DNA from 3 places in the Paenibacillus sp. JNUCC 34 genome. Region 2 is predicted to be linked to each of the others. Evidence: predicted binding sites of a transcription regulator. Region 2 holds the regulator's gene; each other region holds the start of a gene.

Region 1 (4,257 bases), 800 kb from region 2:
TGGACGGAACTGAAGAGCGGAAGATAAGTTAATATTCTCTGCAAGATCCTTTGTAGAATTAGAAAATCCTTGCCCACACTAGCACACTAGGGCAAGGATTTTTTTCGTGAAAGTAAATTGCAAATCTCAGAACGACAATAAATAACAAAATCCTTACATTTCTTTTCATTTTCATCGAAGATGCTTCGTTCCTATTTTTATTAGGAGAAACATAAACATTGGATGTTTAATATTTGGTGCAAATGAGGCATAGGTATATTATTTCATTACAAATTGTTTGGATTTTACTAATTGTTGGCATCAAAATTGTCACCGTGATTGTTACCTCTCTCGCTGTCGTGTTTCCTATAATGAAAACGGGTAATACAGTAAATACTTAAATTTGGAAGGTGGAGAATAATAAATGGGAAACAAAATGAAGTACGGTGCAGCAGTCATTGCGGCGGGGGTGTTGCTCACTGGCCTGGGTTGGAATGGACAAGTGGTGGATGCTAGCTCTTCTAAAGCTAAAGTGACCGTAGCAGCTCAAAAATCTACCAAATCGGAAGTTGCACTGAAATGGAACGGCAAGGCATTAACCCAGAAGGGGATGCTGGATCATGGCACCGTTTATGTACCGGCAACAGCAATACGGGATGCACTCGGTATTCCGTTAAAATATGATGCGAAAAACAGAACTTATACCATTGGCAATGGCTACAACAAACTGAGTGCAGCTGTCTACGCTAATAATGAAATCTACCTTACCGTGAACGGATACGTATATGATGTAGGAGAGCCGGGAGGCCAGATTGTGAATGGCCGCCTGTATATCCCGTATAAAGTACTGAATGAGTACATGGGTGTTCAGGGACAATGGAATTCATCTCTTAAATCACTCAGCATGACCCCAAAGAAGCAAAATTCGATTACGATCAAGTCGGCGACGTTGAAGAAGAAGGTTCTAAATGTGGAGGCTGTTGTGCATTATCCAGTAGTGAGTGGGCTTGAAAATGAACAGGCTCAAGCGGAAATCAACAAGGTGCTGAAAAAGAACGCGGAGGATGTGATTGCTGGAGCTGAAGAAACCATCGGCCTGGAACCTCCATCCGGAACGAAGTTTCCGTATTCGTATGAGTTTCAAGGAGGTTTTGTAGTTCACTACAACGCACAAGGGTTGCTGAGCATTACAACTGATGAATACTCATACACCGGCGGTGCGCACGGCATGACTTTCCGCAACAGCTTTACGTTCTCATTAAAGGATGGTAAGCAGCTGAAGCTCGGTGATGTCATCAACATGCAGGGCAAAAACAAGCAGAAGCTGAACAATCTTGTGCTGAACAAGATGAAGAAGGACGGAGGCTACCTCGGTGGATTTAAAAGCGTGCCTGCTGATGCTGATTTCTACCTGAAGGATAACGCAGCAGTTCTGTACTTCCAATTGTACGACTACACGGCATATGCTTATGGCTTCCCTCAATTTGAGCTTAACTTGAAGGAATGGAAGTAAGGTTTCCGCTGTGTCTAAAAGGTTTCCATAGAAAAAGGGCTGACATCCACATTTGCGGATATCAGCCCTTTTATTTAATGAATTATTAAATGCCTTGTGAAGGTGTCTTTTCAAGCACTTGGTCAACGAGACCGTATTCTTTAGCCTCACTAGCCGTCATGAAATAGTCACGATCGGTATCCTTCTCAATACGCTCCAGCGGTTGGCCGGTACGCTCTGCAAGGATGTGGTTCAGTTTATCGCGCATTTTCAGAATGCGGCGAGCACGGATTTCAATATCCGTCGCTTGTCCCTGTGCTCCGCCCAGAGGCTGATGAATCATAATTTCGCTGTTTGGCAGCGCGAATCGCTTGCCTTTAGCGCCAGCATTCAGTAGGAAAGCCCCCATGGAAGCAGCCATACCGACGCAGATGGTGGACACGTCAGGTTTGATAAACTGCATTGTATCAAAAATAGCCATACCAGCAGTAATGGATCCGCCAGGGCTATTGATGTAAAGATGAATGTCCTTCTCAGGATCCTCTGCTGCCAAAAACAGCATTTGTGCAATGATGGCATTGGCAACCACGTCGTTTACGTCGGAGCCGAGGAAGATAATGCGGTCTTTCAGCAATCTGGAATAGATGTCGTACGCCCGCTCACCGCGGTTGCTTTGTTCAACGACCATAGGTATGAAACTCATATAGAAAACCTCCCCTTAAATGCATTCCTCATTAAAATACTGTTACCGTATTACCCAAATAATAAACAATTTCAACCATAAAGTCAAAGATAGTCAAACTATTGGTTAAAAAAAAGAGCCGTCATAGGCACTTATGGGTAAACAGTATATAGAGTTCTGAAAATAAATGGCGCGCCCGCGAGGAATCGAACCTCGATCTCAGGCTCCGGAGGCCTACGTCATATCCATTGGACCACGGGCGCAAAATAGCAACGAAGATGATTATACCGCATCTTTTTCTAAAAGACAAGAAGCAGGCAAAAACTTTCCGAATGAGCCTTATATGGAGAGTATACTTTCATTATTCCGGATATGAAGCCGTTCACATTTTCCCGGCAAAAAGGATTGAATAATGGCAGATTTTCATCACATGAATGGACGGGTATACCACCAATGCATAAGAATGCTTGGGGCTGAGAAATATACATTCGGAACACTTGCAACCATCATAAATATTGAGTAGAATAAAGGTGGGACTCAAAACGTTTGACTGGGACATTTTGCGACCATAGAGAAGGAGATCCAAGACGAAGTTGCAGGAGTGGAAAGCATGCGTAATTTATTAGAAATACAAGAGCAGCTTCTGCCCGATCTCATGGACACTCTCAAACGAAGGTATACGATCCTTCATCAGATCAAGTTATCCGGAATTGTTGGGCGCAGGACACTTGCAGCATCGCTGGCAATGACCGAACGTGTGCTGAGGGCCGAAACGGACCTCTTGAAAGCACAGGGGTTGATCGAGATTGAGACGCTTGGGATGAGGGTCAGCAGTGCCGGAACGAACTTGCTGGAGCAGCTCGAGCCGGTGATGAAGGACCTGTTCGGATTAGCCGACCTAGAAGAAAAAATCCGCGAGGCTTATGGGCTACGCAAAGTGGTTATTGTCCCGGGTGACAGTGAGTCTTCAACCGATGTGAAACGTGAACTTGGCAGAGCTGGAGCAAGAGCGCTTCTTTGCTTTGTTGACAACGGAGACATTATCGCGGTAACGGGTGGATCAACGCTCGCCGAAGTGGCAGAGCAGATGACGCCGTCGTCGGCCGGCCCTTTGAAAGATTCGTGGTTCGTACCTGCAAGAGGTGGTTTGGGTGAGAGCATGGAGATTCAAGCGAATACCATCGCATCCAAGATGGCCAAGAAGGTGGGAGCTGAATATCGGCTACTGCATGTGCCTGATCTGCTGAGTGACGATGCTTATCAGTCTTTGGTTCAGGATCATCATATCCAGGACATTGTGGATGTTATACGCAGATCATGCGTGATTGTTCACGGTATCGGAGATGCTATGGAGATGGCTCACCGCCGGAAGCTTGATGAGAAGTCAATTCAGGACTTGAAAGCGGAAGGGGCAATTGCTGAATCCTTCGGTTACTATTTCAGTGAAGAAGGTACGGTCGTTCACAAAATGCTAACCCTTGGGCTGCGGCTTGAGGATATTATGCGGACGGAGACGATCATCGGTATTGCAGGTGGACGCAGTAAGGCCAGAGCTATTCACGCCGTATTGAAATTCGGGCATGAAGATATTCTTGTTATCGATGAGGCTGCAGCGCACGAAATCGAGAAGCGGCTGAATCAAACGGCGGAGCTGTAGTAAAAACTCTAAAGTAAAGCATCTATACTAACTTTGTTGTCTTGATGGACCTCACGGTCTGTCTTGAATAAATAAAAAACTTTCACTATATGGAGGGAAATACTCATGGTTAAAGTAGGTATTAACGGTTTTGGACGTATTGGACGTAACGTGTTCCGCGCAGCGCTGGACAACAAGGATGTTGAAATTGTTGCAATTAACGATTTGACAGATGTAAGCACGCTGGCACACCTTTTGAAATATGACACTACTCACGGCAGATTGAATGCAACAGTAGAAGCTAAAGAAGGCGCACTGGTAGTTAACGGTCGCGAAGTAAAAGTATTTGCAGAGCGTAACCCAGAAAACTTGCCTTGGGGTCAACACGGCGTTGAAATCGTTGTTGAATCCACAGGTATCTTCACAGCTAAAGACAAAGCTTCCGCTCACTTGAAAGGCGGCGCTAAG
Region 2 (4,257 bases):
TAAATTTGAATGACAAAATCAGTTCGTTATCTAAAGGGATGAATGAGCGGCTGCAGCTGACACTATCTCTTTCACGTAATGCATATGTGTATTTACTGGATGAACCGATCGGAGGCGTCGATCCGGTGGCGCGCGGCAAAATTCTCAATGCGATTGTGGAATTTTATAATGAGGACAGCAGTATCATCATTTCGACACATCTGGTTAGAGACATTGAACGCATTTTTGATGAGGTGGTCTTTATTCGCAATGGTGAGATCGTCATGCATGAAGAAGTGGAAAATATTCGTCTTCAGCACGGAAAAAGTGTAGATGAAATGTTTAAAGAGGTGTTTGCGGAATGATGAGATTGCTGAAATACGACTGGAAGCGTAACGCGAGCTCGGTTCTTGGTCTAATGACTATTCTTCTGATCGTTCAGATATTAATTACGTCGGTAGGTTCAATGCGTGGATGGGAATTTGCGCTTATATTAGTTTCCAGTATGCTTGCATACGGAGTGGTGAGTTCCATCCTGCTGGTAATGGTATGCCGAACATTTGATCAGAACATTAAGATGTACAACCGTCGTCTGCTGCCGGTTCGTTCCATTTGGAGTATAGTGTCGTCGCTAATACAGTCATGGATTAGTATGCTGATCCTTATAGTTTTGATTATCCTGCACATGACGATACTCTGGAAGATAGAAGGGCTCAATTATGTTATAAATTGGCCGAGTTTCGTCGTATTAGACTATGTCGTGGGCACAATAGCCGGTATTTGGAAATTCACGTTTGTAATGCTGGTTATCTTTTTATCGATTACAGTTGCTCGGGCTATAGGTAAGAAAGGGAGCCTGTGGATTGGTATCGTGTTCTTTTTTGCCATCCAAACTGCGATAGAATGGCTGGAATATAAAATTTTCGCCTTAGACAATGGCTGGGTCGGTCAGGGATTCTCATTCAGTGTAGGGCAGGGTAGTATGGCTACGATTAATAATGAGTTCATTGAGATACCTTTAGGACCTTTTGTATTTGAGATGCTGCTCGCCGCAGGTTTCATATATGCTATGGTTTACTTGATCGACCGTAAAGTAGAAGCATAAAGACACAATAATCGTACGCAAGACCTCGCAGGATGATATGCGGGGTCTTTTTGGTTATGGATTAAGAGTAGTCGAACGGAATATAATCACTTTTTAACGGTTAGACTGAAATAAGAGACCTCTTGGCAAAATGAAAAAATGTGCTATAATAAATTCAAAGTCAAAGAAAGTCAAAGTCAGCAACAGTCGATTCAAACAAGTTCCAAAATGGTTAAAATTAACGTATAGTGCGTGTTCAAAAAGGTCGGTTTTCAGCACCGAAGCTTATGCTTCCGATGTGCGTTTTTTCAAACGCTTCAGCTGGATGAAGCTAGGGACTGAGGAGCGGAGCTGCACGTTTTCGTAGAAAACGTCTTCGGAAGCATTAGCTGTTTTGGGTACGTGAGCACCGGAAGGACCGGCTGAATTCAAGATTCGATGCCGAGCCCACTTCCTGATTCACTTCGTGATCAAAAACGGACTTTTTGAACAACCTCGGTATAGGCAAGGCTCTGTGCGGACGTGTAAGATCAATACGGCTTAGCGTTTCAAGCAGTGGAGGATGAATGAACATGCGTAATATCTCTGATATTATCGAGCAGTATTTGAAGGGTATATTGCAAGACAGTACGGAGGGCACGGTTGAAATCCAGCGCAACGATCTCGCGGACAAATTCTCATGTGTGCCTTCCCAGATCAATTATGTGATCAGCACCCGCTTCACGTTAGAGAAGGGGTATCTGGTGGAAAGCAAGCGCGGGGGCGGCGGTTACATACGTATTCAGCGTATTGAGCTTCCGAAGCATACAGCACTTCATCACCATCTGCATCATTCAATTGGTAACCTTATTGATCAGACGGTAGCGGAAGGGCTGATTTACCAGCTTGAGGAGTCGCGGTTTTTGACGAAGCGTGAAGCCTGTCTCATGCGGGCAGCTATCTCAAGGGAGTGTCTAAACGTCAAACTTCCTTACCGCGATGAGCTTCGTGCAAGAATCATGAAGGCGATGCTTGTTTCTTTGTTGGGTAAATGAGTCTGTGTTATAAGGAGGGTCATGAATATGGTGTGTCAAGAATGCGGTAAACGGCCGGCGACGCTCCATTTCACTAAGATTGTGAACGGAGAGAAGACGGAATTTCACTTTTGTGAATCTTGTGCCCGTGAAAAAGGGGAGATGATCCCTGGGACGTCGAATGGCTTCTCTATTCACAGCCTTTTGTCAGGGCTGCTCGATCTGGATCCTACAGGAAAAGGTCAAGCGTCAGGCTCAAGGGGACAGCAAGCCCCACGTTGCGAGGAATGCGGCATGACCTATTCACAGTTCAGCAAGCTCGGTCGGTTTGGCTGTAGCTCTTGCTACAAACATTTCTCGGATCGGCTGGATCCGCTCTTTAAACGAGTTCACGGAAACACAACACATGTGGGTAAGATTCCGAAAAGGAGCGGCGGCAAGATCCAGGTGAAACGCAAAATTGATGAGCTTAAGAAAGAACTGCAGTACCGGATTCTTCAAGAAGAGTTCGAGCTTGCTGCTGAAATACGCGACCAGATCCGTGAGCTGGAAAAGAGTATCGTTCAAGGCTAGGATGGTTGAAACTTGAGTTGCACTTGATATAGGAGGAATGCGTGATGTCGAATCTCCGGTTCACCGAACAGGCGCTTAGCGAATGGATGCGCGGTAACGGTCAGGATTCTGATATAGTCATCAGCACCCGGGTCCGGGTGGCGCGCAATTTGCAGCATCTTCCTTTTCCGCTGCTTGCGACCAACCAGCAGTCGGCAGAAGTACTTGAGCGCCTGACTGGTGTATTGAAAGATCAGGAAGAATTAAAGGAACTAGGACCTTTTCATACCATTATTTTGGATGACATGGAGGAACTGGATAAGAAAGTGCTCGTTGAGAAACATTTGATCAGCCCGGCTCTGGCGAATGAGTCCCGGAACGGAGCGGTGATACTTACCGAGGACGAGTCGGTAAGTATCATGATCAATGAAGAGGACCATCTACGGATTCAGTGTCTGTATCCTGGGTTTCAGGTCCGCGAAGCTTGGGATAGAGCTACGGCTTTGGATGACTTATTTGAAAATCAGGTCGACTATGCTTTTGATGACAAAAGCGGTTATCTTACGAGTTGCCCGACGAATGTCGGAACAGGACTCCGGGCATCAGTCATGATGCACTTGCCTGCGCTCGTCATGACGCAGCAGATTAACCGTATTTTGTCAGCCGTGTCTCAGGTAGGGCTTACGGTCCGAGGCATGTATGGTGAAGGCAGTGAGGCTGTAGGCAATTTATTCCAGATTTCCAACCAGATTACGCTGGGGCAGACCGAGTCCGAAATTATAGATAATTTGCACAGTGTTGCACTTCAAATCATAGAACATGAGAAGAACGCCCGTGGACGGCTGCTGAGTGAGTCGAAGCTGCGGATTACCGATCGCGTGATGCGCTCATACGGAATACTATCCTATGCAGCTGTTATGGAGTCGAAGGAAGCGGCACAGCGCCTGTCCGACGTTAGGCTTGGGGTTGATTTGGGACTTTTGCCAGGACCACCGAGTTCAGTGATGAATGAGCTTAATGTTATGACCCAGCCTGGTTTTCTGCAAAAAAGATTTGATGATTTGATGAATCCGGGAGAGCGTGACGTTTACCGGGCAAAACTGATTCGGGAAACTCTTGGTAATGGACAACAATAATGCTACAAATGGGAATTTTGCAAAAATCCAAAAAGCGGTTTAAAATCAACGATATATAGATCAGGATGATGGATCCATCTATTATATTGCACATTTGAGCAGCTTTATTTTGCATCATTCGGAGTTATAAAACAATCATTCGTGGAGGTGCAATACTATGATGTTTGGCAGATTTACGGAACGTGCGCAAAAAGTGCTTGCATTGGCTCAGGAAGAGGCCGTGCGTTTGGGGCACAACAACATAGGCACAGAACATATCCTGCTGGGACTCATCCGTGAAGGAGACGGCATTGCCGCTAAAGCGCTGATTGGTCTCGGCCTGGGGCTTGAGAAGATACAAGACGAAGTAGAAACATTGATTGGCCGCGGTCAAGAGCAGCCGACGAATATTGCATATACACCGAGAGCCAAGAAGGTCATTGAGCTTTCAATGGATGAAGCCCGCAAGTTGGGACACACCTATGTGGGCACAGAACATATCCTGCTCGGTTTG
Region 3 (4,257 bases), 2.1 Mb from region 2:
ACTGCAAACTTTGCGCCGCCGAGAGATGACCGGTTTCGTAACACTTCAGAGAGGGGCGGAGACGGTAGAAATCGAGGTTGAGCATGTGCCTTTGAGTCATAGCGAATTTCCGAATGCCATCCTGCAAATATTGGAGCGTGTGGCCGAAAAGACCGAAATCCATGAGCCGACGCTGTATTATTTTGCTCAAGAGTTGTGGACACAGTTTGTTATGGCAATTTATGGTACGATGGATTATCTTTCCATGCTGGATGGCGAAGAAACTACTCTGGATATATGGGCTGCGGCTCTTCATGATATCGTCTCCGAAAGTTTGAAAGGCATGCGCGCTGAAGAGGAAGTCCGGTCTTACTATGAGATTACGGATACGATGCGATTCAGATACGAGGGGGCATATCGCTCTCTCAAGCAATTTGTCTCGGCAGGCGTAGAGGATTGACAGGGGCGGGGAAACGTTTTCGATGTGGAGCCATAAGGGTTCGCCCTTGAAAAAGGATTTAATGTTGTTTATACTATAGTGGTTATTCGGTACGTGATATATTATCTACGCCGACCACGTGAATTTTTTTGGAGGGGAAAGCATAAATGAAAGCAACTTGGGAAAAAATAGAGAAGAACCTTGGCGTTCTTGACGTTGAGGTTGAAGCGGACCGCGTAGCGGCTGCCCTCGACAAAGCTTTTAATAAAGTAGTTAAAAAAGTGAATGTACCTGGTTTCCGTAAGGGTAAGGTACCGCGTTCAATCTTTGAAACACGTTATGGGGTAGAAAGCCTCTACCAAGATGCTATCGACATCCTTCTTCCTGAAGTATATGGCGAAGCTGTTGAACAAGCGGAAATCTTCCCTGTAGATCGTCCGGAAATCGATATCGAGCAGTTCTCCAAAGGCGAAGCATTCAAGTTTAAAGCAAAAGTAATCGTTAAACCTGAAGTGAAGCTTGGAGACTACAAAGGTATTGAAGTAGCAGCAGTGGCTGCTGAAGTCTCCGACGAAGAACTTAGCCAAGAGTTGGAGCGTCTGCAAGAGCGTCATGCCGAGCTCGCTGTAATCGATGAGGGAACAGCAGCTTCTGGTGACATCGCAGTCATCGACTTTGACGGTTCAGTTGACGGAGTTCCTTTCGAAGGTGGACAAGCTGAGAGCTATTCCCTCGAACTTGGAAGCAACACATTCATTCCAGGATTTGAAGAGCAGGTTATCGGAATGGGAACTGGAGACTTCAAAGACGTTGAAGTAACATTCCCTGAAACGTATCATGCGGAAGAGCTCGCTAACAAAAAAGCAGTCTTCAAAGTAAAAGTACACGAGATCAAGCGCAAACAGCTTCCTGAGCTGGATGACGAGTTTGCTAAAGATGTGAGCGAATTTGATACTCTTGACGAGTACAAAGAAGACCTGAAGAAGCAACTGTTGAGCCGTAAAGAGCAGGAAGCTAAAGGTGTTCGTGAAAACGAAGTTGTCGAAAAAGCGGCAGCAAACGCTGAAATTGAAATTCCTGAAGCGATGGTTCAATCCGAAGTTCAAAACATGATGCGCGATTTTGACAATCGTCTTCGCCAGCAAGGCATGAACCTTGAAATGTTCCTCAGCTTCTCCGGTCAGTCTCAAGCTGACCTGGAAGGTCAAATGAAGGACGATGCTATGAAGCGCGTTCGCAACAACCTGGTTCTTGAGCAAATCGGGAAAGAAGAGAAGCTCGAAGCAACTGAAGAGGAAATCAATCAAGAGCTTAGCAACATGGCAGAACAGTACAAGCGTCCTGTTGACGAAATCCGTAACATTTTGGCTTCCAATGGTTCCCTTGACAGCCTGCGTGAAGAACTTGTTCTTCGCAAAACGATCGACTTCTTGCTGGAAAACAGTGTAGAAGGTGCACCGGCTGCAAAAGAAGAAACAGCAACAGAAGAATAATAAATAAGGCTGCTGCAGAAGCTGCCATTACATTGGATAAGGCACGTATTTTATGACGTGCCTTATTTTTACCTAAAAATACCCAATTTATTACTAAATATGACATGAAATGGGTGTTTTTTGCGGAAATACATAATGAGACAAGTTGGCAGGATATAATTTTTGAGAAGTTCATAGAATGTAAACATGGTTAAAAAATGACATAGGGCGTTGAACATGTTAGAATAACTTTTGTAAAGCAAAAGTATAATTTTCAAGGAAAAGAGGTTGGTCGCATGAGTCTGGTACCTATGGTTGTGGAACAAACCAATCGAGGCGAGAGATCTTATGATATCTATTCCCGATTACTGAAAGATCGCATTATTTTCCTCAGCGGTGCGATCGATGACGATGTCGCCAATCTTGTCATTGCCCAGCTGCTTTTCTTGGCTGCGGAAGATCCGGAAAAGGACATCCATTTGTACATCAATTCTCCTGGTGGTTCTGTAACAGCCGGGATGGGTATATATGATACGATGCAGCTTATCAAGCCAGATGTATCCACCATTTGCGTGGGTATGGCCGCAAGTATGGGTTCACTGCTGTTGACTGCCGGAGCGCCGGGTAAACGTTATGCGCTGGAGAACAGTGAAGTAATGATTCACCAACCGCTCGGTGGTGTTCAAGGCCAGGCTACTGATATTCAAATCCACGCAGATTGGATCATCAAGACTAGACAGAAGCTTAACCGTATCTATGTGGAACGCACGGGTCAATCCCTTGAAAAAATCGAACGTGATACGGACCGCGACTATTTCTTGAGCGCGGAGGAAGCGAAGTCTTACCGGATTATTGACGAGGTCCTGTCTTCACCGATCAAATCTTAAGAGGTGGTATAGTATGTTTAAATTTAATGACGACAAAGGGCAGCTGAAATGCTCTTTCTGTGGCAAATCGCAGGAGCAGGTCCGCAAATTAGTTGCAGGGCCCGGCGTTTATATATGTGACGAGTGCATTGACTTGTGCTCCGAAATCGTGGAAGAGGAACTTGGCCACGAGGAAGAAGTGGATCTGAAAGATATTCCGAAGCCACGGGAAATCCGTGACATTCTGGATCAGTACGTTATCGGACAGGATCAGGCGAAAAAATCGCTTTCTGTAGCCGTTTATAACCACTATAAGCGTATCAATACGCAGAACAAAATTGATGACGTTGAATTGCAAAAGAGCAATATTTTGCTGCTTGGACCAACGGGTTCCGGTAAAACACTACTTGCGCAAACCATGGCTAAAATCCTTAACGTTCCTTTTGCTATTGCAGATGCGACTTCCTTGACAGAGGCCGGATATGTGGGCGAAGACGTTGAGAATATTTTGCTGAAACTCATTCAAGCTGCAGATTTTGATGTGGAAAAAGCGGAACGCGGCATTATCTACATCGATGAGATTGATAAAGTGGCCCGTAAATCCGAGAACCCGTCTATTACACGTGACGTTTCCGGTGAGGGTGTTCAACAGGCTCTCCTGAAGATTTTGGAGGGAACTGTAGCTTCGGTTCCACCTCAAGGAGGACGAAAGCATCCGCATCAAGAATTCATTCAGATCGACACAACCAACATTCTGTTCATTTGCGGCGGAGCGTTTGACGGTCTGGAGCAGTACATCAAGCGCCGGATCGGCAAAAAGGTTATCGGCTTCAACGCTTCCGGTGAAGGTCAAAAAGACCTTAAGCCGGGTGAGTACCTGACAATGGTACTGCCGGAAGACCTTCTGAAATTCGGGCTGATTCCGGAATTCGTAGGACGTTTGCCAGTCATCTCCACGCTGGAGCCGCTGGATGAAAAGACGCTCGTTCGGATCTTGTCTGAGCCGAAGAATGCTCTTACGAAGCAGTATCAGAAGATGCTTGAACTCGACAACGTTAATCTGAAGTTTGAACCGGATGCGCTGGAAGCTATTGCTCGCGAAGCGATTAAGCGTAATACTGGTGCGCGCGGTCTTCGCTCCATCATCGAAGGCATTATGCTGGATGTGATGTATGAAGTTCCGTCCCGTGATGATATAACAGATTGCGTCATTACCGAGAAAGTTGTTCAGGATAAAGTCATCCCTGAACTTAAAGGAAATGGCAATAATGACAAGAAACAGGAAGAGAGCGCCTGATAAAGCGCTTTTGAAATAAATCAATGCCGATTCTCCACCCCTATCCTTTGTTAATTCATCTGGGTAGAGGTGGAGCTTTGGCGTTATATGGGAGAGATACAACCATGTTTTTGAGACAAGACACACGGCCCGTAAAAGTGGGGAATCTCACGATCGGCGGAAGCAATGAAGTCATTATTCAAAGCATGTGCACAACCAAAACCG

What was found. Region 2 encodes CtsR, which represses protease genes until heat stress. Its sites were predicted from a motif close to ATGGTCAATAAAGGTCAAACA; they were not measured.
Region 1: the regulator CtsR is predicted to act here: its motif matches at 2,254-2,274, upstream of clpP (ATP-dependent Clp endopeptidase proteolytic subunit ClpP).
Region 3: the regulator CtsR is predicted to act here: its motif matches at 2,098-2,118, upstream of clpP (ATP-dependent Clp endopeptidase proteolytic subunit ClpP).

Annotation. Positions count from the first base shown of each region.
Region 1 is NZ_CM177770.1:5,825,352-5,829,608, reverse strand. Features, by position in the region: gene AC2TF5_RS26830 (ABC transporter substrate-binding protein) at 1-27, shown strand, start outside; gene AC2TF5_RS26825 (PdaC/SigV domain-containing protein) at 404-1,492, shown strand; gene clpP (ATP-dependent Clp endopeptidase proteolytic subunit ClpP) at 1,578-2,174, opposite strand; tRNA gene AC2TF5_RS26815 (tRNA-Arg) at 2,342-2,416, opposite strand; gene AC2TF5_RS26810 (sugar-binding transcriptional regulator) at 2,764-3,810, shown strand; gene gap (type I glyceraldehyde-3-phosphate dehydrogenase) at 3,916-4,257, shown strand, end outside.
Region 2 is NZ_CM177770.1:584,705-588,961, forward strand. Features, by position in the region: gene AC2TF5_RS02560 (ABC transporter ATP-binding protein) at 1-344, shown strand, start outside; gene AC2TF5_RS02565 (hypothetical protein) at 341-1,084, shown strand; gene AC2TF5_RS02570 (CtsR family transcriptional regulator) at 1,636-2,097, shown strand; gene mcsA (protein-arginine kinase activator protein McsA) at 2,125-2,649, shown strand; gene mcsB (protein-arginine kinase McsB) at 2,694-3,764, shown strand; gene clpC (ATP-dependent protease ATP-binding subunit ClpC) at 3,922-4,257, shown strand, end outside.
Region 3 is NZ_CM177770.1:4,500,695-4,504,951, reverse strand. Features, by position in the region: gene AC2TF5_RS21125 (hypothetical protein) at 1-439, shown strand, start outside; gene tig (trigger factor) at 586-1,911, shown strand; gene clpP (ATP-dependent Clp endopeptidase proteolytic subunit ClpP) at 2,187-2,777, shown strand; gene clpX (ATP-dependent protease ATP-binding subunit ClpX) at 2,791-4,053, shown strand; gene ispG (flavodoxin-dependent (E)-4-hydroxy-3-methylbut-2-enyl-diphosphate synthase) at 4,158-4,257, shown strand, end outside.